Regions from separate parts of the Ruegeria sp. D6 genome, predicted to be linked through region 2. Evidence: riboswitches for the same ligand, from Rfam matches in the RefSeq annotation. Region 2 holds a riboswitch; each other region holds the start of a gene.
What was found. Region 2 has a riboswitch for cobalamin ahead of ACR0A1_RS11075 (energy-coupling factor ABC transporter permease). Riboswitches for the same ligand answer to the same signal wherever they lie in the genome.

Region 1 (10,002 bases), 680 kb from region 2:
CGCGACCGTCTGCGGGCAGTACGGCCAGTGCAATCCCTTTGGCCTGCGCCAGCGCCAGAACCTGCTGCAAGCCGTAGGCCCAATAGGGCACTCCACCGATCAGACGGATCAGGATGCCCTTTGCGCCCTCCAGTGTCTGCTCGACATAGGTGTCGACTGAGAGGGGATGCTTCAGCGCCGTCAGATTGGCCAGCCGCATCGTTGGCATGCGTCCTTCAGGCCCACCACCACGATGCCATCCCGCCGCGAAAGCGCCAAGGTCACTGTCGGAAAAGGACAGCACCACCAAATCCGCCGGGCTCTGGCCCAGATCGGTCGGGGTCTCGGTTTCTTCGAGCCCATGGCTTTCGCGGAAGACGACGTGCATAGGTCTTACTCGGCAGCCTCGGTTACACCCACGAGGATATCCCGGATCTCGGCCTCTTTGATATCGTCATGCTCGGCAATGACCACAAGGCGCGAGCGACGGTCTTCGCCGGGCTCCCACGGGCGGTCATATTGGTGACGTACGCGCGCACCGACGGCCTGAACCAGTAGGCGCATGGGCTTGCCCTGAACGGCGGCATAGCCTTTGACGCGCAGGATATTCAACTCGTTGGCCAATCGTTCAATCTTGGCGACCAGATCAATCGGATCGGTTTGCTCGGGCAGTTCAACGATGATGCTTTCGAAATCGTCATGCTCGTGATCGTGATGGCCGTCGTGATGGCTGGGACGCGCGTCCATGTCATCCTCGGCCGCGGCTTCTAGACCCAGCACGACGCGGACGTCCACGGCACCCTCAGCCACTTCGACTACGGGCAGGGGGCGGGGCGCTTCGGCGGCGATGATCTCTTTCGCTTTCGCAACGCCTTCCGGGCCAGCCAGATCGGGCTTGGTCAGCAGAATGATGTCGGCGCAGGAAATCTGATCCTCGAACACCTCGGACAAGGGAGTTTCATGATCAATCGAGTCATCTGCCATGCGTTGCGCATCCACCGCCTCGACATTCGGAGCAAACCGACCAGCGGCCACAGCCTCGGCATCGGCCAGAGCAATCACGCCATCGACGGTGATTTTCGAGCGGATATCGGGCCAGTCGAACGCCTTCAGCAGGGGTTTTGGCAGGGCAAGACCGGAGGTTTCGATCAGGATGTGATCGGGGCGCGGCTCTAGTGCCATCAGGGCTTCAATGGTCGGGATGAAATCATCGGCCACGGTGCAGCAGATGCAACCATTGGCCAGTTCCATGATGTTTTCTGCGGGGCAATCAGGAATGGCGCAGGACTTCAGGATATCGCCATCGACGCCGACATCGCCGAATTCGTTGACGACCACCGCCAGACGCTTGCCCTGCGGGTTCTGCATCAGGTGTCGCACCAAAGTGGTTTTGCCCGAGCCCAAAAAGCCGGTGATCACAGTGACGGGGAGTTTCTCAAGATTGCTCATTTCAGGGCTCCAATCGGGGGAATGCGGGCCGCACAGTTTTTGCGGAAATGTTCAGGACGTTCACGCCATTTGACCAAACCGTCCTCGGTGGCGAGGTATTTGGCTGCGCCTTCGACGATGGTTTCAACATGGTCGATCTCGTTCAGATGCTCATACACGAAAGTCCAGCGATCCGGTCCTCCGCGTAGCACGATCGAGCAGCCTTCATCGCAATTCGACAGGCATTCCACAGCTTTCAAGGTAATGCCTTCGGGCAGGCTCGCCTTTTCAAGCGCCTTGTGAAGCAACGTGCCGGGGCGCTGGGCGTCATCCTCGACAGGCAGCCCGCGACGGCAGGTAGTGCAAACCAGCAGTTCGACCGGTGCGGTCTCGGTCATGTCTCTCATCCCCCCAAATCCTCTTCGTGGGGGACGGGGTTTCATGCGGGCCGATCACAGCCCCACACCGGAACACCCCGTCCGGTTTCATCTTCGGGCGTTGGCAGGTCTCCCGGCTTGCGGATGTCAGAGGAGGCCTCTGTCGGATGTCCCGCCTTCCCGGCCATACTGCCAGTGGCTTTGGGCACCCTCTCCGGTCACGGTCGCGGGGGCGGCTGCGTTTGACGGCAAAAACCGCTGACGCATTCCCTTTTCATCTGCTCTCGCAGACACCAACGAAAGGGACATGCGGCAGGGCAGGGTTGCTTGTCAAGCGAGTCGCGCCGATCCGTGAAAAAGCGGATAAAAAGCGACCTGTCGGGGTCGCTGGGCGGCATGATACTTCTGCAACGACGTGCTGGCATGGCAGCAAGATGCGAACAGGAGGATACCGCGCATGAAAGTAGGGTTTATCGGGCTGGGGAATGTAGGGGGCAAGCTATCTGGATCGCTGCTACGAAACGGTATCGATCTGACGGTTCATGACCTGAACCCGGATCTGGTGACCGAATTCGTCGCCAAGGGTGCCAAAGCCGCCAAAAGCCCGGCGCAACTGATGCGCGATTGCGATGCTGTTATAACCTGTTTGCCTTCTCCTGCGGCCTCGGATGCGGTGATGCAGGAAATGTTGCCAGAGGTCGGCCCTGGCAAAATCTGGATGGAAATGTCGACCACCGACGAAGCCGAAGTCAAACGCCTTGGCGCAATGGTCATCGAACGAGGCGGCGCAGCGGTGGATTGCCCGGTTTCGGGCGGATGTCACCGGGCAGCGACGGGTAATATCTCGATCTTCGCAGGCTGTGATCGTGAGACTTTTGAACGTATCCTGCCATTCCTGACCACCATGGGGCGGCGCATTTTGCACACGGGCGATCTGGGCTCGGCCTCTGTTCTGAAGGTGTTGACCAATTATCTGGCTACCGCCAACCTGATCACCTGCGCCGAGGCATTGGTGACAGCCAAGGCCGCCGGCATGGACCTTGGAACCACCTATGAGGCGATCAAGATATCGTCAGGCACATCCTTCGTGCACGAGACCGAAAGTCAGGTCATCCTGAACGGCTCGCGCGATATTTCCTTCACCATGGACCTGGTGAAAAAAGATATCGGTCTGTTTCAGGAGGTCGCCGACCGTGCCGGAGTTCCCCTTGAGATAAACCCATTGATGATCAAGATTTTCGAAGATGGCATCGCGCGATATGGTGAGCGTGAACTGTCCCCGAACATCATCAGGCGGCTAGAGGACGCGACCGGACTGGAGATCCAAGCGCCAGGGTTCCCAACCGAGATGCTGGACGACGAGCCAGAAGAACCGGGTTATGAGGTGATCCCGCAGAATCGGTAGATCGATTAATCGGCAAGCATTGCGGCTGTCTGGCGACCTGGTTGGACAAAATTCTGGTGCTATTCTAAATAGGTCGACAGGAGTCCGACACCGGCACAGGCAAGAGAACAACTTATGACGAATGAGACCTTTCTCATCGTAACAACGATGAAAAACGAAGGGCCTTTCATGATCGATTGGGTGGCCTACAACCACGCAATCGGTTTTGATGACATTCTGATTTATACCAATGATTGCGCTGATGGTACCGATGCCATGGGCGAACGGTTGCAAGTGCTTGGCTGGGCTCACCACGAACGAAACAGGCTGGGTCCGCGCGCCGCGCCGCAGGTTCGTGCATTTTCGCTTGCGCGGAATCACCCAAGCTATCTGTCATCGGATTGGATACTCAGTTTGGATGTGGACGAGTATATCAATATCCGTTTGCCCAATAGTGATATAAGAAGCCTCGTTGAGGCCAGCGGCGTGGCGGACGCGATCTCGATCTGCTGGCGCATGTTCGGAAACGCAGGTCAGAACGATTTCGTTGATCGACCTGTACCTGAGACTTTCTTTCTGGCCGCCACGGAAGACGGCTATCCGCATCACCGGACCAAAGGGTTCAAAACGCTGTTCCGCAACAATGGGAAATTCAGCCGTTTTCGCGCCCATCGTCCCAGGATCAATCCAGAAGATGCACCGAACCCTGACGCGCCATACGAAGGGGTGTTGTGGCGGGATTCGGGCGGGAACCTCTACCCAGCAGACCAAGTGAAATGGAAAGCATGGCGTGGTTTCAGCCATGAATTCGCGCGCATTCATCATTATGCTGTGCGCAGCACTGATAGCTTTTTGGTCAAGCGCGACCGTGGGCGCACCAATCATGTGGGGCAGGATCAAGGGCTCAAATACTGGCTCATGATGAACCACAATGATGTTGAGGATCGCTCAATTCTGGAACACATGCCGGCTATGCACGACATCAAATCTGAGATGATGGCAGATCCGCAATTGGCAGACCTCCATCACCAAGCATGTGAGTGGCACAGGTCGAAAGCCGAAGAATTGAGAGCCAGACCGGATTGGGTTGATCTGGTTGAAGCGTTGCAAAATTCCTCAACCGGAGAAGACGTCTATGGGTGAAGCTGTATCTGCTGAGGATCGCCGCAAGAAGCAAGCTGAGCAGCGCGAACGGAAGGATTCCCTGCGGCGCGAAATGCTCAAGACCATGCCGCATGGACGGTTGAGCGTTGAAATTGGCGTTTGGAAGGGCGAATTTTCGCGGATTCTGCTGGAAGAGCTGCAACCCTCGAAATTGTGCCTCATCGATCCCTGGCAAGTACAGCAAGACCCGGATGGCGGTGCTTCGCTTGCCGGAGCGCGCACGCAAAAGGATATGGATCGGATCTACGATGCAGTAACGGGTAAATACAGCACCGAGATCGCCAAGGGGCAAGTTTCGATCATTCGCGACTATTCGCAACCGGCGCTGCGTTTGTTTGAAGATCAAAGCATCGGGTTTGCCTATTTGGACGGCGACCATTCCTACGAGGGCGTAAAAACGGATCTGGATGCTTTGCTGCCCAAGATGATCGAAGGCGGCGTAATCATGCTTGACGATTATCACAGGCGAGGGTGGTGGAAAGATGACGTGATGCGTGCGTTCCACGAATTCCTCGGGGCACATTCTGCGGGGCTGCGGCTCAAGGCCATCATGGGGGCGCAGGTGGCCGTCGAGAAACTTTGAGCCGAGATCATTTTTCTGATTATAGATTCGTGCGACGTAACCCAGGCTGGCTAGTGTCTTCCAGCGTCAACAGTGTTAAGCAACAAGTTCAGCGATGACGGATAGGGTTGTTGTCTAAGTCCGATCATTTTTGAATAGCGGCACTTTCCCAGGCAGACAGGAACTTTCTGCGCTTCAGCGTATCGAGGAACGTCAACAGCGCAGGGTCCAGCGCAATCGCTGCGCTTTCGGTCGTGGAGTCCTGCGTGTCCAGAAGTGGCAGTGCTGCCATTGATTCCGGATTCAGCGTGGTCAGGTGCCGGACAAAGGTTTCCGCTTCCTCCGGCAAGCGGCTTTTGCCTGTTACCATGGCGGTTCGCATCATCGTCGTCTGAAAATCCGAAGGCAGAATGATCTGAAGGGCATCCTTTCCTTCTGTTCGTACCGCCGCATAACTGCCAAGCACGTTGTAGGCCACCGCGATCGTACCATCCGCCAGGTCGTTAATCATGTCGCCCGAACAACAATACAGCCGCACGTCCAGGCCGCCCAAAACCTCCATCAAGCGCCAATAGGTTTCCGAGGCGCGGGCGTCCTGCGTGGCGAACAAATAGCCCAATCCCGACTGGCGCACGTCATAAGTGCCGACTTTGCCCCGAAAATCATCCGGGCGGGCGCGCAGCGCTTCAATCAGTTCCTGCCGCGTTTGCGGCATTGGTTGTCCTTCGAACGCGGTGCGGTTGACAACGATGGTTGCGGGTTCCGAAGTGAAGGCGAACAGGCTTTGATGCCATTGCGCCCAAGGGGGGTGCGGAAGATCGTTAAGCGCCAGCGCATATCCGTCATTCGCGAGCTTCAGTTGCAGGTCCATCGCGCTGGAAACGACAACGTCGAACGCTTCTGGCGTGGCTCGGACGCGTCGGTCGATATCGGCCGTGCCGGTCACCAGATATTCGACCGATATCGCTGGATTCTGGGCGACGAAATCCTCGATCAGCGGCGCAAACAGGGCGGTATCGGTGCTGGAAATGACCCGCAGTCGGGGGCCGTCGGCATTTTCGTTGAATATTTGTCGGTCTTCCCAATCCTGAGCCCCTGCGCCGCTGGCGAACAGGCACAGGATCAGAGTGACAAGATAACGCATGCGCCGCCCTCCGCTTTGTTTGACAGTACCAGCGTGCCGCCATGGGCGACCGCGACGTCCTGGGCAATGGTTAGCCCGAGGCCCGATCCGATGGTTCCCGCCGCGTTCTGACCACGTTCGAAACGTCTTGTGAGCGTTTCGATTTCATCTGGCGGAAAGCCTGGCCCCTGGTCACTGACCGTGATCCGGGCTGTGGGTGACCCTGCGACATCGATGACTACGGTACTGTCCGCTGGCGCATATTTAAGCGCATTGTCTACCATGTTCCGCACCGCATTTTGGATGAGGATGGGGTCGCCCGAATACATGACCTGCGGATCGCCGCTCAAAGCAAGCGAAAGGTCTTTCATTTCAGCGATGGGCGTCAAGCGCTGGACAAGCTCACGGATCAGAGTCACCAGATCGATATCCTCGCGCTCCAGATGGTCGGCGCGGAATGTGATCATGGCGTGATCCAGTAGTTGCCCCGCAGCCCTAGAGCTTTCGTCGATGGCGCGCATCATTGATCGTAACGCCTCGCGGTTGTCTTCTCTCTCGACCCGTTGCAGCGTCGCCTCGGCATAAGACCTGACCGTTGCCAGCGGGGTGCGGACCCTATGGGCGGCCTCGGCGATAAAGTCCTCGGATTGGCTGAGAGACTGGTCCAGGCGTCCCATCAGCGAATTCAGCGATGACACCAAAGGCGCCATTTCACGCGGTACTGGTTTTTTGAATGGGCTGAGATCTTGCGGTCCCCGACGGGTGACGGATGTCGTTAATCTGTCGAGCTGGCCGATGGTGGCCGAACTCACCCAGAAGGACAATACAGCCGCAAGCACAAAGAACCCCAATCCCAAAAGGCCGGCATTGCGTGAGATTTGATCCAGCGTCTCCGACAGCGCATCTTGGGTCTGTCCCAAGGCCACTTCGATTTCTGTCTGATTTCCCAGCCCAACCAGTGTGCGGCTGGCACTGACCTGACGAACGTTTTCACCGCGCACCTCACCGAAGCGAAAGGTCCACTTTCCATCAGCGGGTCCTTGAGTTGGGGTCAGGTCTTCGTAGCCGGACAGGAACTCGCCATCCTGAAAGATCGCATAAAACACTCGGTCGTCCGACGGCGTGCTCAGCATTGAAAAGGCGGCATAGGGGATATCGACTTCAAGCTCGCCTCCACGCAGCGCCGCGGCATCGAGGATCGAGGTGACTGAGGCACCCAGAATGTTGTCCTGACCTTGCTGGGCAACCTGAACTGCATAGTCGCGGACAGCAAAGAACAGCACGAGGGCCAGAATCGCGGCACCGCCGATTAGCGTTAGCGCAAGACGGTTTCGCAGTGATCCGGAAACATTTGGATTAATTGCCATGATCCAGCCTGTAGCCCAAACCGCGCAACGTTGTGATCCTGAGGTCCGATTTTTCCAGATGCTTACGCAGTCGTCCAACATACACCTCGATGGCATTGTCCGAAACATTGTCGTCGTAGGAGAACAACCGGTCCGCCAGCTTCTGCTTAGAAAACACCTGACCGGGGGCGTTGATCAGCAGTTCCAACAAGCGCAGTTCGCGGTTGCGAAGCGAGACGATGTCGTCGCCCACCGTCAAATGACCCGCAACCGGATCAAAGACGACGCCGCCAATTTCAATCGTCGTTTTGGTCTTGCCGGATTTGCGTCTCAGCACTGCGCGGCAGCGCGCCTCAAGTTCGGCATGGTCGAAGGGCTTGGTGACATAATCGTCCGCCCCAAGATCGAGTGAGCCGATTCGATCCGACACTTGACTGCGGGCGGTCAGAACGATGACAGGTGTGTCCAGATGGCTGGCGCGATGCCGTTTGAGGAAATCGCGCCCGTCCCCGTCGGGAAGCATGATGTCCAGCAGGATCAGGTCATACTCATCGATTTCAACAAAGGCCACAGCATCTTCTATTTTCTCTGCGTGATCAACCACATGCCCGTCAAGCCGCATGCGCGAGCTTATGGCATTGGCGAGGTCCAGATTGTCTTCGACCAAGAGGAATTTCATCGGGATCCAATAGTAATTTCACCCATGACAGGTTGATGTCAGGTTGATGTGTTTAGGTTTCGAATAATCTGAGCCGCACTGCGGCCGGTTGTCAAACGGGAGGAATTCATGACGACAATCAAACTGGGCCGTCGCGCCCTGATCGCGGCTGTGACCGCTATTGGTCTGGCTGGACCGACTTTCGCTGAAGAGGTCGTAGATAGCATCCACTTTCTGATCCCCGGTGGCGCAGGGGGCGGCTGGGACGGCACTGCCCGTGGCACAGGTGAGGCGCTGACGAATGCGGGTCTCGTGGGAACTGCATCCTACGAAAACATGTCGGGCGGCGGCGGTGGTAAAGCCATTGGATATCTGATCGAAAACGCCGACAGCAACCACGGCACGCTTATGGTCAACTCGACCCCGATCGTGATCCGCTCTCTGACCGGAGTGTTCCCGCACAATTTCCGCGACCTGACACTGGTCTCGGGCACGATCGGCGATTACGCGGCGATTGTTGTGGGCAAAGACAGCCCCATCAATTCAATGGCGGACCTGCTAGCCGCGTATGACGCCGATCCAAGTACAACGGCCATCGGCGGCGGTTCTGTGCCGGGTGGGATGGACCATCTGGTCGCGGCGATGGTTATGGAAGCGGCAGGCAAGGACGCTTTGGGCGTGAAGTACATCCCCTATGATGCAGGTGGCAAAGCGATGGCCGCGCTCCTGTCCGGTGAGATCGCCGCGCTATCGACCGGTTTCTCGGAGGCTGTCGATCTGGCGAATGCGGGTGAGGTGAAGATCATTGGCGTCACCGCGGAAGAGCGCGTGGATGCAGCCCCTGATGCGCAGACCATGAAAGAGCAGGGCATCGACACAACTTTCGTGAACTGGCGTGGGTTCTTTGCTGCTCCTGGTCTGCCCGAGGACAAGCTGGTCGCTTATCAAGAAGCCATCGCCAAGATGTATGACACACCTGAATGGGAAGAGGTCCGCGCCCGTAACGGTTGGGTGAACATCCACAACTCGGGTGCTGATTTCCAATCGTTCCTGGAACAGCAGGAAAAGCAGATCGGCGATCTGATGAAAAAGTTGGGTTTCCTGTAGGGATACCTCGGGCAGAGCGGGCAACCGCTCTGCCTCAACCAACAATAAATCAAAGGAGGGGGAAACATGGCGCTGGATCGCTGGATCGCGCTCGTTTTGCTGGGCATATGCCTGACATATGGCTACACCGCCTGGTTCACGATGGATGGCAGTCTGCCCCCCTTCATGCAGCGCAACCCCATTTGGCCGAGCACCTTTCCCAAGGTGCTGTCGATTTTGGGGATAATTGCCACAACGATTATTCTGCTGGGCTTTGAAAAGGCTGAGCCCAAAGAGGCTGATATCGATTATAGGAGGCTGGGCGAATATCACCTGGGCCAGGCTTTGCTGTTGCTGGCTTTGATGGTTGCCTATGCGCTGTGCCTACGTCCGGTTGGATTTCTGATCTCGACATCCGGGTTCCTGATCCTCGGTTCTTTCATTCTGGGCGAACGCAAATGGCACGTCATGCTGCCGGTTGCCGTAATCGCTACAGGTTCAGTCTGGTACCTCGTGCAAGAGGTTCTTGGCATCTACATGCGACCCTTGCCGGGCGTTTTCGGAGGCTGACATGCTTGAAGGATTGTTGATCGGCCTACAAACGGCATTCTCCATCCAAAACTTGTTGATGGTCATAGCGGGCTGTCTGATTGGTACATTCATCGGCATGCTGCCCGGTCTTGGGCCGATGTCGATCATCGCCATTATGATTCCGGTCGCCATTTCGATGGGCGATCCGTCCGCCGCATTGATCCTGCTTGCCGGTGTCTATTACGGCGCGATCTTTGGTGGCTCGACATCTTCCATTCTTCTGAACGCGCCGGGGGTCGCGGGAACCGTGGCCTCAAGCTTCGACGGCTATCCGATGGCTCGTCAGGGCAAAGCCGGGAAGGCG
Region 2 (10,002 bases):
GACCGGACAGCCATAGTGGACAGCAAGGGCCGCGAGATCACCTTTCAAACCCTGCACACGCGCGTTCAGCACTTGGCAGGTCGGTGGCAGGACAAGGGTATCCAGTCAGGTGATCGTGTGCTTTTGGCCATGCCAGTCAACGCGGACCTATATGCAAGTCTGGCTGCGCTTTGGACCCTTGGCGCAACCGTTGTCTTACCAGAGCCAGCCTTGGGGCTGGCCGGTCTGCGCCACGCCGCCCGAACAACGAAGCCAAAAGCGTTCTGTGCAGCGGGTGCGTATTCTTTGCTGAAGTTTCTGGTTCCGGATCTCTGGGCATTGCCCCTGCTGACGCCTGGTAAAAGCCGCAGCAACCCGGTGGCGCAAAAGGTACAACCGGACGATATCGCCCTTATTTCCTTTACTTCTGGTACAACCGGCCAGCCCAAGGCCATTCCGCGCTCGCACGCGTTTCTGATGGCGCAGCACGATGCCATCGCACCCCTCCTCGACAGCCGCAAGGCCGAGCGCGATCTGGTGGCCTTTCCGGTGTTCACCCTGATCAATCTGGCGGCCGGGCGCACAAGTGTTCTGCCCAACTGGAGGTTCAGCAAGCTGGACCAATTGTCGCCGGTGCAGTTGGAAAGCTGGCTTCAAACGCAACAGATCACCCGGGCCCTCATCCCACCATCGCTATGTGAAAAACTGGTTCAATCCGAGGATACCGGGCCATTGCACACGGTGTTCACCGGCGGCGGCCCGGTGTTTCCGAATCTTGTCGAGGCGTTGAGAACCCGGCACAGCCTGTCGGTTGTGTGCGTTTATGGGTCGACCGAGGCTGAACCGATTGCCCATCTCGACGCCGCGGATATCTCGGTGAAGGATCACCGCGACATGGCTGTTGGAAGGGGTCTTCTTGTGGGATACCCGGTGCCCGAAATCACGCTCCGCATCCGCGACAATGAAATTCAGGTCGCCGGCGCACATGTGAATGACGGGTATTTGACCCCGACCCACTCAAAGAACAACAAAATCAAGGAAGGTGACGTCATTTGGCACCGGACCGGTGACGCTGGCGCGCTGGATGATGACGGGCGTTTATGGTTATGGGGGCGCGTCGGGTCCGAAATTGAAGTCTTTTCAGGTACGCTCTTCCCCTTTGCTATCGAAGTCGCCGCACAGCGATGGCCAGGTGTAGATCGATGCGCGCTCGTCAATACCAAAGCAGGCCCCACACTTTGCGTCCAAGGTTCCGCGGATCACATCGACGATTGGACTAAATCTGCGCTTGGTTTTGACGTTCCAAATGTGATTTCGATTAAGCACATTCCTATGGACAAGCGTCATGCCTCCAAAGTCGATCGTACGAAACTTACACGCATAATAGAAACCTGACGCAATATGGCTCGTAGGCCACTGAGCCTGCCCAACTCATCGCTCCCGTCGCTGTGCGCGTTAACAGAGGACTGAGTGTAGCGACGAAGTCATTGTTTTAGAATTTCCAATCAAAACCTGCACACCTTGGTCAGGGGAAATCTGCAATTGCCAGTTACATCTGGCCGCATGAAACATATAATCGCAGATACACTGTTAGGGTGCGCCCCGGCGAACGGTTGATACCCATGTCATTGCACAAAGATGTTCAGCTTGACGCGTCATCCAAATCCGTCCCAAACCTCAAGCGTTTCTAACCCAGAACTACTAGCCGGCTTTCTTCTATGCCGCTGCAAGAATCTCAATTAAGCTCACGCACACAATCACGACTAAAAACTGCGCGCTCGCGAACTTTGCTGCTCTGCATTTTAAATTGAATAAGCTGTTGTAATGCGTCGATGAACATAAAAGATTGAAATAGAGTTCTCTTGGCTCGGTAGCTTCAGATACCCAGGAGAAACGAGTATGGGGAAAGCAGATATGACAAAACCTACTTCCGCTCAGAAAAAAATCTCGGAAAGGTTACCAGTTTATCTATCGTTGGCCTGTATCATATGCAGCTACCTTGTCTCCGCCGCTTCATTGCAAGCTTCTGAGCTTCCCTGGATCAAACTAGATAGAGAGGTTCAGGCGCCATCGGGTGCCAAATCACTCTGCAAAGATTATTCGTGGGCGTGCGCGAATACTCGTACTTCTGGTCTGCCAGAAGCGCGGGAGAAACAGATCGTTAAAGCGATTAACTTGCGCGTCAATCGGAGGATCCGCGCCGTTTCGGATCAAAACCAATACGGGACAAAGGAATACTGGACACTACCAATGCAGGGGTCAGGGGATTGCGAAGATTTCGCTTTGCAAAAGAAGTTTGAACTAATGCAGAACGGCTTGGATCCTACGAAGCTACTTATTGCGACTGTCTTAGACACCAATCGCAGTGGCCATGCAGTTTTAGTTTATCGCTCGAGTGAAGGCGATTTGATTCTGGACAATGTCACCAACAGGATCAAATCGTGGAAGGAAACGAGGTATCTTTTCCTACGAATACAGGACCCAAATCACCCTGATCGTTGGGTACAGGTTTCTAGCGGCTAAAAACAATGTGGCGCGCCCTAGAGACGCGCCACAATAAAATTTTGGTCCTGCGGCTACTGGTTGTTTCGCAGCAACCCAAGTTTAGGACACCGCTTCAAACTTTGGTCAAGCTTTCGCAGCGTTGTACAAACGCGGAGTCACCAGACCTGTAGTGTTCAAACCGCGCATCGCCTTGGCTGCCGCAAGCACTGCCAGATCAGCAATCGGCTCAATGACAATTACCAGCATATAAGCACCGCCAAAGGACAGAACCGACGCCATGGTTTCTGCGCCGAAACCCTGGCCGTAGAAGGCCCAGAACCCAACCCATGCGACTACTCCTCCCTGATACGTCGCACTTAGGGCAAGAGCTTGGCCATATTTGAGGTCAACATATGCTGTGCCGGGTGCGATGATGCGGCTGGCCAGTGCTTGTAGCGCAAATAGCGGCACCAGCAGAGTGGTCAGGTTGATGAAGTACTGCGGAAGATCGAACGGGGCAAAAAACACACCCTGAATCAGGAGACCAGCTGCCAATCCAAAAGCCGCGGGTGCAGCACCGAGAAGCAGAAACAGCGTCGACCCCAGGATGAAGTGGACTTCAGAGACACCAACCGGGAAATGCGGCAGGACTTCGAAGAAAAGGAAAACCCCAACGGTGGCGAGCACCGAGCGCATAACAAAAGATGCAGGTCCATTCGCACGCAATGTGGAAAACGTTTCTTTCGCTGCGTAAATAGCCGCACCTGCGGCGGTAACATAGGAAAGCGCGATTTTGGCACCATTCACGATGCCCGGTTCGATATGCATGTTCTTTCTCCCTACCGCCTCACCCGGCGGCTTGTCAGGTTGAATCGACCGTAAGGCCGACAGGTTCAGTCTGGGCATAGCCCGGCGCTTTACGGCAGGTCTCCTGACTCGCGGGTGCTCGCTCCGCCAACCTTCCCGGTTCCATTACGAACCAGTGGTGTCTTGGCATCGCTCTCCGCTCACAGTTGCGGGGGCAGTTACGGAATTGGCGCCATTGAAAACACCGAACCGTATTCCCTTTTAATCCTTTTGGCTTCAGCCATCAGGAACCGAAAACAATTCACCGCTACAATGGCGGCTTCGCCTGTGTCAATTGTCTTTGCGACCTATTCCAATGTAAACTCGACCGAAGCAGGATTCACGCAACCGGTCACTTGATCGACAGGGTAAACCAAGCGTTACCTGAAACCTCTTGAAGCTCTAGCTGCTAGAGGCTTTAAGATTCGGATTAATTCGCGATAGTGCGATCCAAATACGTTAAACTTGTGAACCAGGACGAGACCTATGCTTACAAGGCGCCATTTCATTCAATCCACCACAGCGCTGTTCTCGGCGTCTGCGGCCAGTCCATTGATCGCCAAAACCTGGCCAACCGCATCGCAGAAGACCTATTGGGACAGTCAGGTCACGCCAATTGGTTACGATCCAATGACCTCAAATCCGTGGGGTGTTCATGACCGTTTTTTACCAAGACGCGTCGCGGCAAATGATGGTTTGGTTCCAGGTGACATCCATGTGGATGCCGTCGCGCGCTATCTCTATCATATCGAAGAAGGCGGGACCGCAATGCGCTATGGCGTAGCGATCGCGCGTGGGAATCTTTACGAGCCCGGCACCTATGTTATCCGCCGAAAGGTCGAATGGCCACACTGGACACCAACCGCTTCAATGATCGAGCGCAACCCCGAATACGCGGAATTCCGGAATGGCATGGAGCCCGGGCCGAATAATGCTCTCGGCTCTCGTGCCCTTTATCTATACGTTGGAGACCGAGACACATATCTCAGAATTCACGGCACGCCTGAGCCAAGAAGCATCGGCGGTCGCGCAAGTTCTGGATGTGTGCGAATGATCATGGCTCATATCAATGACCTCTACCCAAACGTGAAAACCGGCTCGACCGCTTTCCTATACTCTGCCGAAGATAGCGTCACAGCCCGCTCATGAATATTGGGCAGCGTACATGGACGTCGCTGCCCTCATTTCGATCAGGCGTCGCGCGCAATGCAGATCGGAGCGCCATTCGTCGCGCGCAATGGTACCAATGTCGTCTCGACGGGTCCGCTGTGCTCATACCAAAAGCAATTGTCTTCGGGCAGGAGGCGCGCTGTGGTCAAATCCTGCGCCGGCCCTGCCAGCGCTACGACCGAATCTGGCACGTTGCCTGGTTCAAGTGCTTTGCTTTTGGCCCCAGTGAACTGGGCTGAGCAACCAGCCGTAATCGAGACTAACGTGATGGTAATTGCGATCCGTTTCTGCATTGATCTGTTCCAAATTTTTTGCGTCATCTGCAATTAGATTGCATCCACACGGCCGGCCCGCAAGACGAAATGAACTAACAATATCGCAGGCAAAGAACCCGGATGAAAAAAAATAAAAGGTATTGAAGCTCTAGTTACTGTAGGAACTATTTACAAAGGACCATAGAGATTCTTGAGGTCCAATCATGTCATCCGATACCCATAGCCACGACCATGGCCACGGAAACAAACATGGTCACCACGCATGCGGTAGCGGCGGGTGTGGCGACATCGCCCCCGCCGGTCCAATTCCTGAAGGTGGCAGAAGCTTTCAGGTCTCTGGCCTTGATTGCGCCGAAGAGGTTGCGATCCTGAACCGGGTTATCGGCCCGAAAGTTGGTGGTGAAGAGCATCTCGCATTTGATGTCATCAACGGTCGAATGACGCTTCTTGAAAGTGCTGCCAAGATATCTGACGAAGATGTCATGCTGCTGGTTGCCAGTACTGGTATGACCGCCAAACCATGGGATGACGGAAATGCCGCTCAGGACCAGGCGGCGCATATCGCGCGTCAGCGGCAGTTCACCACCCTCAGCGGAGGGTTTTGGGCAGCGGGTTTTGGCTGGCACATTTTCGAAACAGGCATGGGCGGTGCGCTCGGGCTGTTTTCGGGACATGGTGAGGTTCCGATGCCTTTGCCCGAGGCAGCTTTGTTCGCGGTCGCGATCTTGTTTGGCGTCTGGCTGGTGGCCCCTAAGGCCTGGTCTTCGGCGCGTCGACTTTCGCCGGATATGAACCTTTTGATGGTTGTTGCCGTCGCTGGTGCCATCGCTCTGGGTGAGTTTTTTGAAGCCGCAACTGTAGCATTTTTCTTCTCGCTCTCTCTTTATCTGGAAAGCTGGAGTGTCGGACGTGCTCGGAACGCGGTATCCGCGCTGCTTGATCTGGCCCCCCCGACGGTTCGGCTGGTTCGTGCTGACGGTTCTGAGGCAACGGTCCCGGCGGCGGATGTCTTTGTCGGTGACAGCTTCATCGTTCGCGGTGGGGATCGCATTCCACTTGACGGGGAAGTCATCGAAGGGGCCGGTGCCGTTGACCAGGCTCCAATCACAGGTGAAAGCGCGCTGATTCCCAAAGAGCTGGGTGATGAGGTCTATGCCGGCACAATCAATGGTGAAGGCACCCTCAAAATACGTGCGACGAAAACAGCGTCAGACACCGTGCTTGCCAAGATCATCCGGATGGTCGGTGATGCTCATGCTCGCCGTGCGCCGGTTGAGCAGTGGGTTACAAAATTTGCGCGGATTTATACGCCCATCGTTATGGTCGTCGCAGTGGCCATCGCCCTGATCCCACCGCTTGTATTTGGCGCATCGTGGGGCTTCTGGTTTTACAATGCACTTGTTCTGCTGGTTATCGCCTGCCCCTGTGCGCTCGTCATTTCCACACCGGTTTCAATCGTTGCGGCTTTGACCGCTTCGGCCCGGGCTGGGGTTCTGATTAAGGGCGGCGCATATATCGAGGCCCCCGGGCGTACCACCGCACTGGCCATGGACAAGACAGGCACGATCACCATGGGCGAGCCTGAAGTGGCCAATGTCTATCCGCTGGGCGCCGCATCCGAGCAGGAGCTGTTGGCGAACGCTGCAAGCCTCGAGGTTCGGTCTTCACACCCGCTGGCCCGCGCCATTTTGACCCGGGCAGAACAGACCGACATTTTGATATCGGCGGCTGAAGACATCCGAACCGTTCCCGGTCGTGGTCTGGAAGGCCGTACCGAGCGTGGAGATATCTGGCTTGGCTCCGACCGCTTCGCTGTAGAGAAAGGCTTTGGCGCGTCCATCCCTGCCGAGTTGCGCAACCAAATCGAAAACGCGGGAAGCACACTTGTTGTTGTCGGGGATGAGAACGGGTTAACCGGTTTGCTTGAGCTGCGGGACCGCATTCGACCCGAAGCCCGAAGCATCGTTGCCCGGCTTCATGCGCAGGACGTGGAGTCAATCATCATGCTGACTGGTGACAACGAACAAACAGCGAGAGCGGTAGCAGCCGAAGTCGGCATCGACGAAGTCCGGGCCCAACTTCTGCCGGAGGACAAAGTCGCTGCGATTGAGGAACTGGCAGAACAGCACGAGATGGTTGCGATGATCGGCGATGGCGTCAACGACGCGCCTGCGATGGCTCGGGCACATTATGCAGTTGCGATGGGTGCAGTTGGATCTGATGCTGCTATTGAGACTGCAGACATTGCTCTGATGACTGATGACATCGGCAAAGTACCCTGGCTGATCGATCATTCACGTCGAACCATGTCGATCATCCGTCAGAACATCGGCTTCTCACTTGCGACCAAAGCACTGTTTGTGACCCTTACCGGTTTTGGATTGGCATCAATGTGGGGTGCAATCGCCGCAGATGTCGGAGTGTCCTTGCTGGTCGTGGCTAACGCCTTGCGGCTTCTGAAAGCCTCGGAGGGTAACATACACTCAACAGGAACAGAAACCGTTGGAACGCCAGGTGAAAATGCTGAATTGGCGCATGGGCAGTAATCAGGCGCGCGGAACCTAAGATCGCGTGTGCTGTGGGATGCCCATTGAAATCAGCAACCCACAGCCGATTTTCGCAATCTATCACTGTGGCGTGGTGCCCGATATATCAATCAGTCCTGGGCTTTGTGTGGCATTTCATCCTGAAGATGAGGGACATTGACACTGATCTGGTTTCCCGGCGCCGCACTTTAATCAGTCAACTTCATCCTGAATGAGGGGGGTTAGTTTGGATCGCCCCACTGCCCCACCCTCTGCTACTGCCAGATCCATTGTCATCATCCTGTAATCACCGCGCATCCATGAAGAAAACAAGTTCTTGTAGAACCGCGAAAGCGGGTGTCCCGACTGCCCGGATGGTGTCAGAAAAAAGAAGCCTTTGTCTTCTGAAACAGACATGACGGCCTGAAAATTCGTGCCGATATTTGTTGCAAACGGTTTTTCGTCAGACATCCCGAATTGAGACGAGAGCAATGAATAAGGTCCTCCGGACTTCGGTTCCCGCGCAGATAACAACCCATTGAGGAATCCGGCTGGGCTAACCGCAGACCAATCCAGATTCACAATGTGTTCAGCTCCCCAGCTCCACGAAGAAAGGTCGGGACCGTAGCGCTCGGTTATCCAGACGAGCGCATCGTCGAGTGCGAGAACGATCCACTCGTCGCAGGTTTCGACACGAGTTGAGGTGCGATTGTCACACCACATCGCGGCCTCGTCTCTATTTGAAAGAACCGCGGCAAGAAAATATGGATTCGGATTTGTCCACAAATCACGCGCCGCAGGAAATTCATCCTGTAGAAATCGGCGTTGCAAAGCACGCGCCCATGCCCAGAATATTAATGGCTCCGGTGAAAAACGATCCATTTCACCGTTCCATTCAGCCAAGCGGTTCAAGGCATCCTGTCGGATTCCATCGAGCGGGTCGTCGGTTGCGGGGATCATGGGTGCAGAACGCCACAAGTCCGCTGCCATCAGAGGCAACAAGCTACGCGCTGCTGAACTAACGGTATCTTGTTGTACCGCCATAACACCATCAACTGAAAAAACGCGTTGGCGCGCATCAAGTTCTTTGAGCCTTTGCTGCCGAAGCAGGATTGCATCTTCATCGGAGATGCCCGGCCAGGTCATGACGTCTTCTTTGTCAATAACGACGGTCTCCAACCCGAACAGAGGCATTTCAGAGATCAACTTCACGGCGTCTTTTGCGGTGACTACCTGTGTCAGTCGGTAAAGAGTTTTCAAAAAGATATCGCTATCTACCCGTTCGGATGTGCCGTTTTGCAATTCAGGTTGCCCGGCATTTGAGTCCAAGGCCCAAGCAACGTCATTTGAACGACCCAGAACAACGAACGGAACGCCGGGCAAAGTCACCCCTGCTACTGCCCCCGAGGGAAATTGAAGATCAGCCATGTACCAGGTTGATGGGAGCGAAAGCGGCCCGCTAGTCTCGACCGCGAGAATTGGGGAATTGGAAACCGTTCGTTCACTGGTCAATGCCCAGGCACCAAGCCGAGCTTTTGGCGTGCTCTTGAGCAATCCAGGTGTTTTCGGTCTGTCGCCTGGAATTGACGCGCCGCCACTCTCGGCCTGCCGCAGATTGCCTAAGAACTGTTGAGTTATTCTGAGACTATCCTCTGGCCGCCAGGCCATGATGGTCTTTTCATCGTACAACAACAGTTCTGGTGCCTCCCGGCCACGCCGGTCTTTTGACACCTCCCCGATCCAGGCATTGACGCCAGCTGCATAGGCAATCAGCATTTCGGACAAAACTGGATCCATATCGCGATATCGCGGAACCGGTACTTTGCCCGAAGCGGACCGCCGTTCCCTTAACATCTGACCCAATCGATCCTGCGCATGAACGAAACCAAGTGCGAAATAGGCATCGGACGGGGATGAAGCCGAGATATGTGGGATCGCCATAGAGTCCCTCAGGACGTCCACAGAATCTTTCAAACCCTCTAACCTAAAATCTTCCTCATAGTCCGGAAGAGAAGCCAGCATGAGATATGTAGCCGTGCTGAAACAGACAGTAGCGATGAACAGGGCTGCCAGAACCAACCCAAGCACAATCCTGAGCAGCGCTTTCAATTTCAACCACCAATCGGATCAGCCTAGGACACCAGACGCACAACTACGATCGACAGAAAGAACGCAATCAGGCCACAAACGATGGCGTATCCTGCAGCATACTGAAGAATATCAAGGCTGTTGCCATTCCGGCGCTTTGCCAGGACCCCACCCCAAACGGCGCCAACCAAGGCACCCGCGATTGCCATCATCTTACATCCTCTGATTTTGTTCATTTGCGGTGCAGTTCACTTCAGGCGTTCAAACGGTCAAACTGATAGCCGCGCGTCTGAAGGCGTTCTGAAAGAACTCTCACGAGTTAGCTTCGCGTCTCTTGGCAGTGAGATCGCCCAGCTGCTTCTCAAGCTGTGCCCGTGCAATACTTAATCGCTTTTGCGCTGCTTCGTTTTCTACCTTGTCATTCGCAGCGGCAGCAAGTCGATCGTCAGAAAGCGGGTCTGTAGGGCGCCCGTCGACCAATACTTCATAATGAAGATTTGGGCCGGTCGCGGTGCCGCTCGACCCGACACGACCAACTACCTGGCCCGCCTCCACGCGCTGACCTTTGGTCAGACCATCGGCGGTTGCGCTAAGATGCGTGTATCGCGTGACCGTGTCCGATCCATGAGCGATTT
Region 3 (10,002 bases), on a different contig from region 2:
ATCACCACCACCCTTGGGCAGGTTGAAGAAGCTATCCGCATCGACGATGGGCTCTTCTTCTTCCTTCTCGTTGGTGTCCTCGGACAACGAGAATGTCTCGAGACCTTCGATCGCGGTCGGGATCTTGGGCGCTGAATCCATCTCAAGCGACTGTTCGGTCGACACCAGTTTGCGACGCTCATCATCGCTCATCACGCCACCTTCAGCTGCTTTCTTGGCCGCAGCCTTTTGCACGATGGCATCCAGTTCGGATTGTTTGCACAGTCCCAGGGCAACCGGATCGATCGGCTGCATGTTCGAGATGTTCCAGTGCGTCCGCTCGCGGATCGACTGGATGGTCGGCTTGGTGGTGCCGACCAGCTTGGCAATCTGGCCGTCGCTGAGTTCCGGGTGGAACTTGACCAGCCACAGGATCGAGTTCGGACGGTCCTGACGCTTGGACAGCGGGGTGTAGCGCGGACCACGGCGTTTCTCTTCGCCTGATGCCGCTGGATTGAATTTCAGCTTCAGCTTATGCAGCGGGTTGTTTTGCGCGGTGTCAATTTCTTCCTGAGTCAGCTGGTTGTTGGCTATCGGGTCAAACCCTTTGACACCTGCAGCCACATCACCATCCGCAATACCCTGCACTTCCAGCTCGTGCATGCCTACGAAATCCGCGATCTGCTTGAAGCTGATCGTGGTGTTGTCCACCAGCCATACGGCGGTTGCCTTGGCCATAAGCGGTTTTGCCATCAGCCCGTCTCCTATAAATACATCTGTCCCGTCGCCGGAATTCGGCGGCCCCGAAGCTATGGGGCAGGTTTCCGTTGTCGGGGAACTTGGGGCCTATATAGTCGCGACAGCTAAAGAAGGAAAGAGGCGAATGCGCTGGGCGATTTTGTGGGTGCTAAGTGCCATGGCTGCGATGGCCGAGGGCGAAAAGGCGGGCGATTTTGACTACTACGTCCTGTCGCTCAGCTGGTCGCCCAATTGGTGCGCCCGCGAAGGCGATGCGCGCGGCTCGGATCAGTGCGACACGCGACACGATCATGGGTGGATATTGCATGGGCTCTGGCCGCAATTCCATCAGGGCTGGCCTTCGTATTGTCGTACGTCCGAAGCGCCACCCACACGCCGCATGACGCGGGAAATGGAGGATATTCAGGGCTCATCCGGGTTGGCCTGGCATCAATGGAAAAAGCACGGCACCTGTTCGGGCCTCAGTGCACCCGACTATTTCGCCCTGTCACGGCAGGCTTATGCAGGAGTTGCGCGCCCCGAGGTGTTCCGCAAGCTGGACGCGACGGTCAAACTGCCCGCTTCGGTGGTGGAAGAGGCCTTTCTCAAAGCCAATCCCACGCTCGAGCCTGACATGATCACCATCACCTGTAAGCAAGGCTATATCGAAGAAGTCCGCCTGTGCTTGTCCCGCGATCTTGACCCGGTGCCCTGTGGCCGCGACGTGATCCGTGATTGCACCGCTAAAGACGCGGTGTTTGATCCGATTCGTTAGAGCTTTTTGTTCTGGCAGTCGCGCGCATAATCCAGCGCTTTGGCGGTGCCTTTCAGATCAATCGCCATGACGGTCTGGCCTTCCGGATTATAGACGGTCATGGTCTTGTTCTGCGCAATCGAGGTGACGAAACTCCGGTCCGTAAAGAACACCGTCGCGCCGGGTACGCGATCCTGCTTGAACCCGATGGCGGTGGCATCAAAGCTCTTGCCGTCCAGCTCAAACCGGATTGGGTATTGTTCCCCCGGTTTAATGTCGCCCCAAGCCTTGTTGTAAACTGTGAAATACCCGCGATTATCCAACGCGTCATAGCCTAGCCGCACCACCGAGAGGTCCTGATACACGGTTTGTATCAGGCACCCATTGCCAAGATTGGGGTCCATCATGATGTTCCAGCCTTCGACAAAACCTTTGTCGATAAGTTCCTGCGACAGGGCGGCAGTGGCGGCGAAGGCGGCTAAGGTGAGTGCGAGAAGGCGGGTCATTATGTGCTCCAAGTCTTTCGCTCAGTGGAATTTAACTCTGTTCGTTTTTCAAGCTAATTTGAGATTTGAATCTAAAGGACACCAAAAACACTTATCCGCCAAGATCATTGCAAACTACCCGTCTTGGTCAAGATCGTCTCGGTGCCGTTTGACAGGCGAAAAACACATCCTTGGGTCCTGGGAAGTTTTAACAGATCGTTGATGCCAAGGCCCAGCCAAATCCCGCGCAATATCAGTGACGTAACCCCGTGCGTCACCACGATTGCGGATTCGTCTTGCTCGTCTAAGAACGATTGTACCCTCTCATAGATCTCGTCAAAGCTTTCGCCATCCGGGCTGCGAAAATACCAATGATAGGACTCGTATGGGCAATCGATTTGAGTCCGAATGAATTCCCGCGTCGCGCCTTCCCATTGGCCAAATGCGATTTCCGTTAACCGGTCATCGTTTGCGAAATCAAACTGGGGTGCAATCGCCAGCCTTGCGGTGTGTTGCGCCCGCTCCTGCGGGCTGACGAACACGCGTTTAGGGTGGTTGGGGATACGGCCAAGTATCTCCCGCTGCTGCCGCGCCTGATAGATACCGGTTTCCGTTAGCGGAGAGTTCTTGCGGCCTTGAAACTTGCCCAAGGTATTCCACTCGGTTTCGCCATGTCTTAGGACAAAAAGATCGGGGTACTTGGTCAATGCGGTTTCCTGAATTACCCACAAGCTAATTTCTAGTGTAGATTGACAGTGCATGCCGAACACACTTTGTCAGATTTCCTTCCTCGCCCGCAAAGCCGCCGTAATCGTCCCATCATCCAGATAGTCCAACTCGCCCCCAATCGGCACACCTTGTGCCAGCGAGGTCAGGCGCACCTGCCCCTCCAACTGATCCGCGATGTAGTGGGCGGTGGTCTGACCATCGACGGTGGCGTTCAGGGCGAGGATGATCTCGGTGATACCCTCGGCCACAACCCGGTCCTTCAACCGGGGGATGCGCAATTCATCCGGGCCGACTCCGTCCAAAGCCGACAACGTGCCGCCCAGAACGTGATAGCGGCCCTTGAAGACCCCGGCGCGCTCCATCGCCCAAAGATCTGCGACGTCTTCGACTACGCACAGTTCTCCGGTTGCGCGGGCCTCATCATTGCAGATGTCGCAGATATCGGTGGTGCCCACATTGCCGCAGTTCAGACATTCACGGGCGGTGACGGCCACCTGCTGCATGGCGTCAGAAAGCGGCGTTAGCAGCAGGGCGCGTTTACGGATCAGGTGCAGGACTGCGCGGCGGGCCGAGCGGGGGCCGAGACCGGGCAGCTTGGCCATCAGGTCGATCAGATTGTCGATGTCACTGTTCGAACTCACCGTGAGACCCTCGCAATTGGGCCAGAGAAACACGCCCCGGCCATAGATCCGTCAGGAGGGTGTATCAGAACGGCAGCTTGATGTCTGCGGGCAGGCCCATGCTTTCGGTCAGCTTGGCCATTTCTGCCTGCGAACGTTCCTGCGCCTTGGTTTGGGCGTCCTTGATCGCGGCGAGGATGAGGTCTTCGACTACTTCCTTATCGTCACCGTTAAAGATCGACGGCTCGATATCCAGACCTTTCAATTCGCCCTTGGCGGTCGCGGTGGCCTTGACCAGCCCGGCACCGGATTCGCCGACAACCATAATGGTATTCAGCTCTTCCTGCATGTCAGTCATCTTGGTCTGCAGATCCTGCGCGGATTTCATCATCTTGGCCATGTCACCCAGGCCGCCTAAACCTTTTAGCATCGGTAATCTCCTGTCACTCGATTTGTGGCCTAGATACGAAGCGTAACCGCGCGGCACAAGAGGTCAGGATACTCCCGCCCGTCGTCAAGGTCTTTGGCAAGCCCTTTCCTCCCGTTGGCCCCGGCAGCGCGCAAGGCGCGCTCCCGGGCCCAAAGCCGCTCAGGGGTATCGGCGTCAGCCGATGGCCCGTGGCGGGTGCGGGAGCATTTGGTTGAGGTGCGCTTATGCTCGAAAGTCAGTCCTCTTCAAACGGGTCCCATTCGTCTTCGACCTCGGGCAGGGCTTCGGTTTCGACTTGAGCGGCGCGTTGTTCTGCGGTTTCGATGCTCTTGATCCGCGCTTTCGGGAAATGAGTCAGCACTGCTTGCACCAGAGGATGCTGTTCAGCCTCGGCCTTCAGTGCCAAGTCTGCAGCGTCCCGTACCTCGGCAATGGTCGGTGCGTTGCCCTCAGCGACAATAGAAACGGCCCACCGGTTGCCCGTCCAACGCTGCAGCGACGCGCCCAATCGTTGTGACAGGTCGGTCGGGGCGTTGTCGGTTGGGGCGAACTCGATCCTGCCCGGTTGGTAGGATACCAGACGCACGCCGTTTTCGACCTCGACCAACAACTTCACATCCCGGTTGGCTCGGATCAGTTCGACCACATGTTCAAATGTTGGATAGCGTGCCAGCGCTGCCTGCACATCCTGGGCCAGCGCGGCCGTTGGCCCGCCTGCGTTGCCGCCGATTCCCGATGCGGCATAGGCCGATCGGGCCACAGCCTGTGGCGCGGCAGGAGCATGTCCCGGCGCACCGATTCCCTTGCCGGGGCCACCATTGGGCGGCGGAGGCGTATCTTGCAGACGCTTGATCAGCTCCTCCGGGCTAGGCAAGTCGGCCACATGGGTCAGGCGGATCACGGCCATTTCCGCAGCCATCATTGCGTTGGGTGCGGCGGAAACTTCCTCGAGCGCTTTCAGCAGCATTTGCCACATGCGTGTAAGGACTCGCATGGGCAGAGCCTCGGCCATTTGTTGACCTCGGGCGCGTTCGTCGGGGGAAACGGTGGGATCTTCGGCGGCATCCGGGGTGATCTTGACCACCGAAACCCAATGCGTGATTTCAGCCAGATCGCGTAAGACGGCGAGCGGATCAGCCCCTTCGGCATATTGCCCGCTCAGCTCGGTCAACGCGCCTGCAGCATCGCCGCGCAGGATCATATCCATCAGATCCAGCACCCGGCCCCGATCGGCCAGCCCCAGCATCGCGCGCACCTGATCCGCGCTGGTTTCACCGGCCCCGTGCGAGATCGCCTGATCCAGCAGTGAGGTCGCATCGCGCGCCGATCCCTCGGCGGCCCGGGTGATCAACGATAACGCATCCTCGGCAATCTGTGCCCCTTCGGCACCTGCAATTTTGCGAAGCAGTCCGATCATATCCTCCGGCTCGATCCGGCGCAGATCAAAGCGCTGGCAACGGGACAAGACGGTCACCGGGACCTTGCGAATCTCGGTGGTGGCAAAGATGAACTTCACGTGTTCGGGGGGTTCTTCCAGCGTCTTGAGCAGCGCGTTGAAAGCGCTGGTCGACAGCATGTGAACCTCGTCGATGATATAGATCTTGTAGCGCGCGGACGCAGCGCGATAGCGGACGCTGTCGATGATCTCGCGGATGTCATTGACACCGGTGCGGCTGGCGGCGTCCATCTCCATCACATCGACATGGCGGCCCTCCATGATGGCTACGCAGTGTTCACATTGACCGCAGGGTTCGGTGGTAGGGCCGCCGCTGCCATCGGGACCGATGCAGTTCATACCCTTGGCTATGATCCGAGCGGTCGTCGTCTTGCCGGTACCGCGGATGCCGGTCATGATGAAGGCCTGCGCGATCCGGTCCGCCTCGAAGGCGTTTTTCAGAGTGCGCACCATGGCGTCCTGACCGACTAGATCGGCAAAGGTTTCGGGGCGGTATTTGCGGGCAAGAACCTTGTAGGCGGGGCTGGGCGTCTCGGTCATGTCTGCTCTGTCGGATTCGCGTTACGCCGCAGCGTAGAGGCCCCCGCCGCCCGCGTCCACAGCCGGCCGGGACGATTTTCATTTTGGAATGCGTGGGTATGCGGCTAAAATCCACTCTATTCTATTTACTGGACCAGTATGTTGTTGGGTGAAGTTTGTTTGGGGGGAGATTATGTCGCAACTGGTGGTTTATGCGTTGCAGGTTGGCGGAGGCACCTTGGCCTTGTCATCGATGCCCGGGCGCGGAGGCACTTATACCGAAGACCTCGATCTTATAGCAGACTGGAAGCCGGGACTTGTGATCTCGATGACGACTGAGGTCGAGATGATTCAGGATGGTGCGCGGAATTTTGGCGCTGATATTCAGGGGCGTGCCAGCAGATGGGTGCATTTGCCGATCGAAGATTTTGGCACGCCACCCAAAGAGATTTTGGACCGCTGGCCCCGCGTTGGTGCGACCGCACGTCAGGCGTTGTCAGGTGGTGGCCGTGTGCTAGTGCATTGCCGTGGTGGCTGTGGCCGATCCGGGATGGTGGTTCTGCGTCTGATGGTTGAATGCGGTGAACGGCCTGAGGCGGCATTGAAGCGATTGCGTACGGTGCGTCCTTGCGCAGTCGAGACAAATGCCCAGATGCTTTGGGCCGTTGAACCGGCCCGTGTTCAAGCCGTTTGACGGCTTAGACACCAACATGTGGCGAGATTTCGCCACCGTTGTGCTGCACCAGAAGCGAAGCCTCAAGCATGGCGCAAGGCGGATTCCTTAGCAGGTCTGCGGGTAGGCTGCGGTACTCGGTTCCGAACATCATGTCTGCGTAGTCATCCAGCCGGCCGGTATCGATTTCAGGATCGGTTCCGCAGAATACACGTATCTGGTCGCATTGGGCGCGAAAGCGGGCGGTGCATCCTTCCGGGCAGTGCGACAGATCTATGGTGCCTTCAATCTCAAACTCAGTTTTCGTGACCGGTTTTGTGGCGGACATGGTCTGCGTCAGAGCCCGCGCCATCTGTGCCAATGCGGGGCAGGGTGCGCCAGTACGTTGGCACACGGTCGCCGCGAATTCGTGTGTTTTGGTCTTCCAGATCATCAATGCGCCCTCCGCGCGCAAGGCGCGGGCGTGGCACAGGTTGGTCGTTGCGGAGCACGATCAAACCCGTCCCGGACACCCCGCCCGAGTTTCGGTTCTACATCCGATGGCAGGTCTCCTGACTTGCGGGTCATCGCTTTGCCGACCTTCCCAGCCTTCAAGGCCAGTGGTATCTCGGCATTGCTCTCCGCTTACAGTTGCGGGGGCAGTCTCGGACTAGGTTCTTTCCGGATTTATCCGGGCAGAACCGCACCGTGTTCCCTTTTCATCCCGGCCCGATTGGGCGCGAGAACCATCGCGACATGGCTAGCGGCTGCGCCGTGCCCGAGTCAAGAAGATTGCGTCAGGCAAGTGACGTATGGTCCAGTCACGTCAACCTTGACTTGAGGCGCTTCGGGTGAACTGATCAGTTCAGTCGGTATTGGAGGGCACCATGTTGGACACGCAGCAGGCGGTTGTGACCGAGGATTTTCAAATCCCGTCCGGCCCGGCAATGTTGTCGGCGCGGCTTTACCGTCCGGTTGCCGACCCCGAAAAGGTGGTCGTCATAAACGGTGCGACTGGGGTGCCGAGGGATTACTATCAGTACTTCGCCCGATGGCTCGCCGAAGAACAGGGCATGGCCTGCCTGACTTACGATTACCGGGATTTTGGTCACTCTTTGGTGGGTTCGCAAAAGCGGTCAAATGTCACCATGGCCGATTGGGCGTTGATCGACATTCCATCCGCCCGGGCCGAGATGCGCCGACGGTTTCCGCAGGCCAAGCTATGGAGCATCGGTCATTCCTTGGGCGGAATGTTTGGCCCGATCCAACCCGATATCGATCAGATCGACAGGATGATCTGTGTCTGTTCGGGTCTGGTAACGCTGGCGGATCACCCTTGGCCTTATCGCGCTTTGGCGGCGTTGTTCTGGTATGGTCACGCGCCGCTGGTGGTCAAGGCGCTTGGCTACCTGCCCGGGCGGTTGGTCGGGTTTGGATCGGACCTGCCTGCCCAAGTCTATTGGCAATGGCGCAAATGGTGCACCGCCCCCAAAAGCTATGTGCCAGAGATCGGCACGACACTGCCCGCCGCCCGCTGGAAAGACTTGGGCAAACGTGTCGATCTGTTTACCTTCGCAGATGATGAAATGGTGCCGCCGGATGCTGTCTGGCGTCTTGCCGATCTCTATGGACCCAAAGCCGGGCGCCATCTGCTTGCACCAAGCGAATTCGGAGTGTCCAAGATCGGCCATATCGGTGCATTCGCAAGACGGAATGCGGCAGTCTGGCCTAGACTGATCGCCTGATAGCGCTGGGCACCGGTAGGTCGGTGCCCAGCTTCGTTATAGCCCTTTACGGGATTTTTTCTCGTGCATCACGCTGCGCACCATCTTGCCGAACGCCTTGTCGCGGGCGCGGGCCTGCGCCACCGAAGCGGAATTGTGTTGGTCTTCGCGCCGCAGCTTGCGCCAGCGGTCCAGCCGCGCGGGATCAAGCGTACCAGCGTCGATTGCCGCCTGCACCGCACATTCGGGCTCGGTCTCGTGCTGACAATCCGAGAAGCGGCAATCCAGGCTGAGGTCTGAGATGTCCGAAAATACCTCATCCAACCCCTCCTGCGCATCCAGCAGACGCAACGCGCGCATGCCGGGCGTATCGATCAGCCAGCCGCCATTGCGCATGCGATGCAAGGCGCGTGCAGTTGTTGTGTGCCTGCCGCGCGCATCATCTTCACGGATACCTGCGGTGGCCTGATCCTGCCCCGTCATCCCGTTGGCGAGCGTCGTTTTCCCAACGCCGGATGATCCAAGCAAGGTGCTGGTTTGTCCTTTCGGACACCACGACAGAACTTGTTCGAGATCGCCGTGATCCAGCGCGTTGACCGCAAGTATCGTCAGAAACGGGGCGAGCGATTGGGCCTGATCTACATAAAGGCTCGGATCATCGCACATGTCCGACTTGGTCAGAACGACCACCGGATAGCAGCCTGCCTGATGCGCCAGCGCAAGATACCGCTCCAATCGTGGCAGATTGAAATCGGCGTTGCAGGAACTGACGATGAACAGCACATCAACATTTGCAGCGATCAGCTGCGCCGCTGCCCCTGTACCTGCGGCCCGGCGCTGCAGCAGGCTGCGCCGGTCCAGCACGCGGCGTATGCGTTTGTTTTCATCCGCCAGAACCCAATCCCCAACGGCATATGCGCCGGTTGATTGATCCAGAGATAACAAAGGCGATTCACCTTCAGGGCTCAGCCCGATCAGTCGATCCCGGTGTACGGCCGAGATGCGATACGGAAGAAGTGACGGATCAGCCGTATGCTGAGCCGCGAAATGAGAGGACCATCCGAGGTCCGAAAAGGAAAGTAACATTGGTCTGCCTGTGATCAGAAACAGCAATCCCGTCGAATGGCAATCGCGCATCCGCCGGCGACGTGTTCAGGCAATCAGTTGATCGGAAAGGATCAGAACCGGTCTGCCCGAAGGGTTTTTGTTACAATCATAAACGCCCTCCTGCGGCTGATAGGTTCTAAGTGAGAGGTTGGACATCGACCCAAGCGGGGCTCGTTGTGGCTGCTTCCTTCCGGACCTGACCAGGTTGGCGAGGCGCTCGCCCGCGCCAACCTCTCAAAGCCGATATAGGTGCATCCCCTGAAAATGGCAACCCGTCAGAAGGTCAGATGAATACGCATGAAACCATCCGCATCGTCGGGCAGAATGCGTGGATGATACTCAGCAAGTTCTGCAACATGGTGTAGCGCGCGCGGCCCCGTTGTCAGGATCGCGCCCTGCCTTTGGTTTGGTACAAAAGAAAAGGGGCGCGGTGCATGCGCGAGTGGGTCGGCGGGCAATGTGCCCGCGACGTATTTGCATAGAATATCCTGTATGCTGATCTGAGGCAGGTCAATCATACGGGCTTGTCGCGCAATTGGAAAATGACCACCGCCATTGGCGCGGTAGTTATTGGTGGCGACAAGGAAACTCTGGTCAGGCGCAATCGGCTGCCCATCGAATTCCAGGTTGCGTATGCGGGAAAATGCCGGATCAATCACTCGACCGAGCGTATCGAACCGCGCCGGTTGCGAAAGATCGATCTGGTAGGTGACGCCATGCAGGACATCGAAGTTGAAGCCCGTGCGCTGAGGATCGGCAAGATCGATCGGGGCGTCTGAGCCAAGTTGATGGAACAGCCCGGCTGACAT

Region 1: it holds a riboswitch for cobalamin, as region 2 does, so the genes downstream of both, ACR0A1_RS07695 (DUF1636 family protein) here and ACR0A1_RS11075 (energy-coupling factor ABC transporter permease) in region 2, are expected to answer to the same signal.
Region 3: it holds a riboswitch for cobalamin, as region 2 does, so the genes downstream of both, ACR0A1_RS16240 (hypothetical protein) here and ACR0A1_RS11075 (energy-coupling factor ABC transporter permease) in region 2, are expected to answer to the same signal.

Annotation. Positions count from the first base shown of each region.
Region 1 is NZ_JBQFPH010000002.1:38,859-48,860, reverse strand. Features, by position in the region: gene cobN (cobaltochelatase subunit CobN) at 1-367, opposite strand, end outside; gene cobW (cobalamin biosynthesis protein CobW) at 373-1,428, opposite strand; gene ACR0A1_RS07695 (DUF1636 family protein) at 1,425-1,805, opposite strand; cobalamin riboswitch at 1,891-2,097, opposite strand; gene ACR0A1_RS07690 (NAD(P)-dependent oxidoreductase) at 2,203-3,189, shown strand; gene ACR0A1_RS07685 (glycosyltransferase family 2 protein) at 3,304-4,311, shown strand; gene ACR0A1_RS07680 (class I SAM-dependent methyltransferase) at 4,304-4,915, shown strand; gene ACR0A1_RS07675 (ABC transporter substrate-binding protein) at 5,040-6,038, opposite strand; gene ACR0A1_RS07670 (sensor histidine kinase) at 6,017-7,384, opposite strand; gene ACR0A1_RS07665 (response regulator transcription factor) at 7,374-8,042, opposite strand; gene ACR0A1_RS07660 (tripartite tricarboxylate transporter substrate-binding protein) at 8,151-9,128, shown strand; gene ACR0A1_RS07655 (tripartite tricarboxylate transporter TctB family protein) at 9,195-9,677, shown strand; gene ACR0A1_RS07650 (tripartite tricarboxylate transporter permease) at 9,679-10,002, shown strand, end outside.
Region 2 is NZ_JBQFPH010000002.1:718,735-728,736, forward strand. Features, by position in the region: gene ACR0A1_RS11065 (AMP-binding protein) at 1-1,374, shown strand, start outside; gene ACR0A1_RS11070 (transglutaminase-like cysteine peptidase) at 1,879-2,502, shown strand; gene ACR0A1_RS11075 (energy-coupling factor ABC transporter permease) at 2,608-3,291, opposite strand; cobalamin riboswitch at 3,368-3,580, opposite strand; gene ACR0A1_RS11080 (L,D-transpeptidase) at 3,796-4,458, shown strand; gene ACR0A1_RS11085 (hypothetical protein) at 4,500-4,772, opposite strand; gene ACR0A1_RS11090 (heavy metal translocating P-type ATPase) at 4,958-7,300, shown strand; gene ACR0A1_RS11095 (penicillin acylase family protein) at 7,493-9,388, opposite strand; gene ACR0A1_RS11100 (hypothetical protein) at 9,412-9,579, opposite strand; gene ACR0A1_RS11105 (peptidoglycan DD-metalloendopeptidase family protein) at 9,680-10,002, opposite strand, start outside.
Region 3 is NZ_JBQFPH010000005.1:49,455-59,456, reverse strand. Features, by position in the region: gene ACR0A1_RS16280 (DUF1013 domain-containing protein) at 1-732, opposite strand, end outside; gene ACR0A1_RS16275 (ribonuclease T2) at 863-1,492, shown strand; gene ACR0A1_RS16270 (hypothetical protein) at 1,489-1,977, opposite strand; gene ACR0A1_RS16265 (histidine phosphatase family protein) at 2,082-2,663, opposite strand; gene recR (recombination mediator RecR) at 2,733-3,326, opposite strand; gene ACR0A1_RS16255 (YbaB/EbfC family nucleoid-associated protein) at 3,391-3,735, opposite strand; gene ACR0A1_RS16250 (DNA polymerase III subunit gamma/tau) at 3,971-5,731, opposite strand; gene ACR0A1_RS16245 (phosphatase domain-containing protein) at 5,904-6,404, shown strand; gene ACR0A1_RS16240 (hypothetical protein) at 6,409-6,816, opposite strand; cobalamin riboswitch at 6,908-7,128, opposite strand; gene ACR0A1_RS16235 (alpha/beta hydrolase family protein) at 7,250-8,107, shown strand; gene rsgA (ribosome small subunit-dependent GTPase A) at 8,144-9,172, opposite strand; RNA gene ffs (signal recognition particle sRNA small type) at 9,332-9,430, opposite strand; gene ACR0A1_RS16220 (bifunctional 2',3'-cyclic-nucleotide 2'-phosphodiesterase/3'-nucleotidase) at 9,469-10,002, opposite strand, start outside.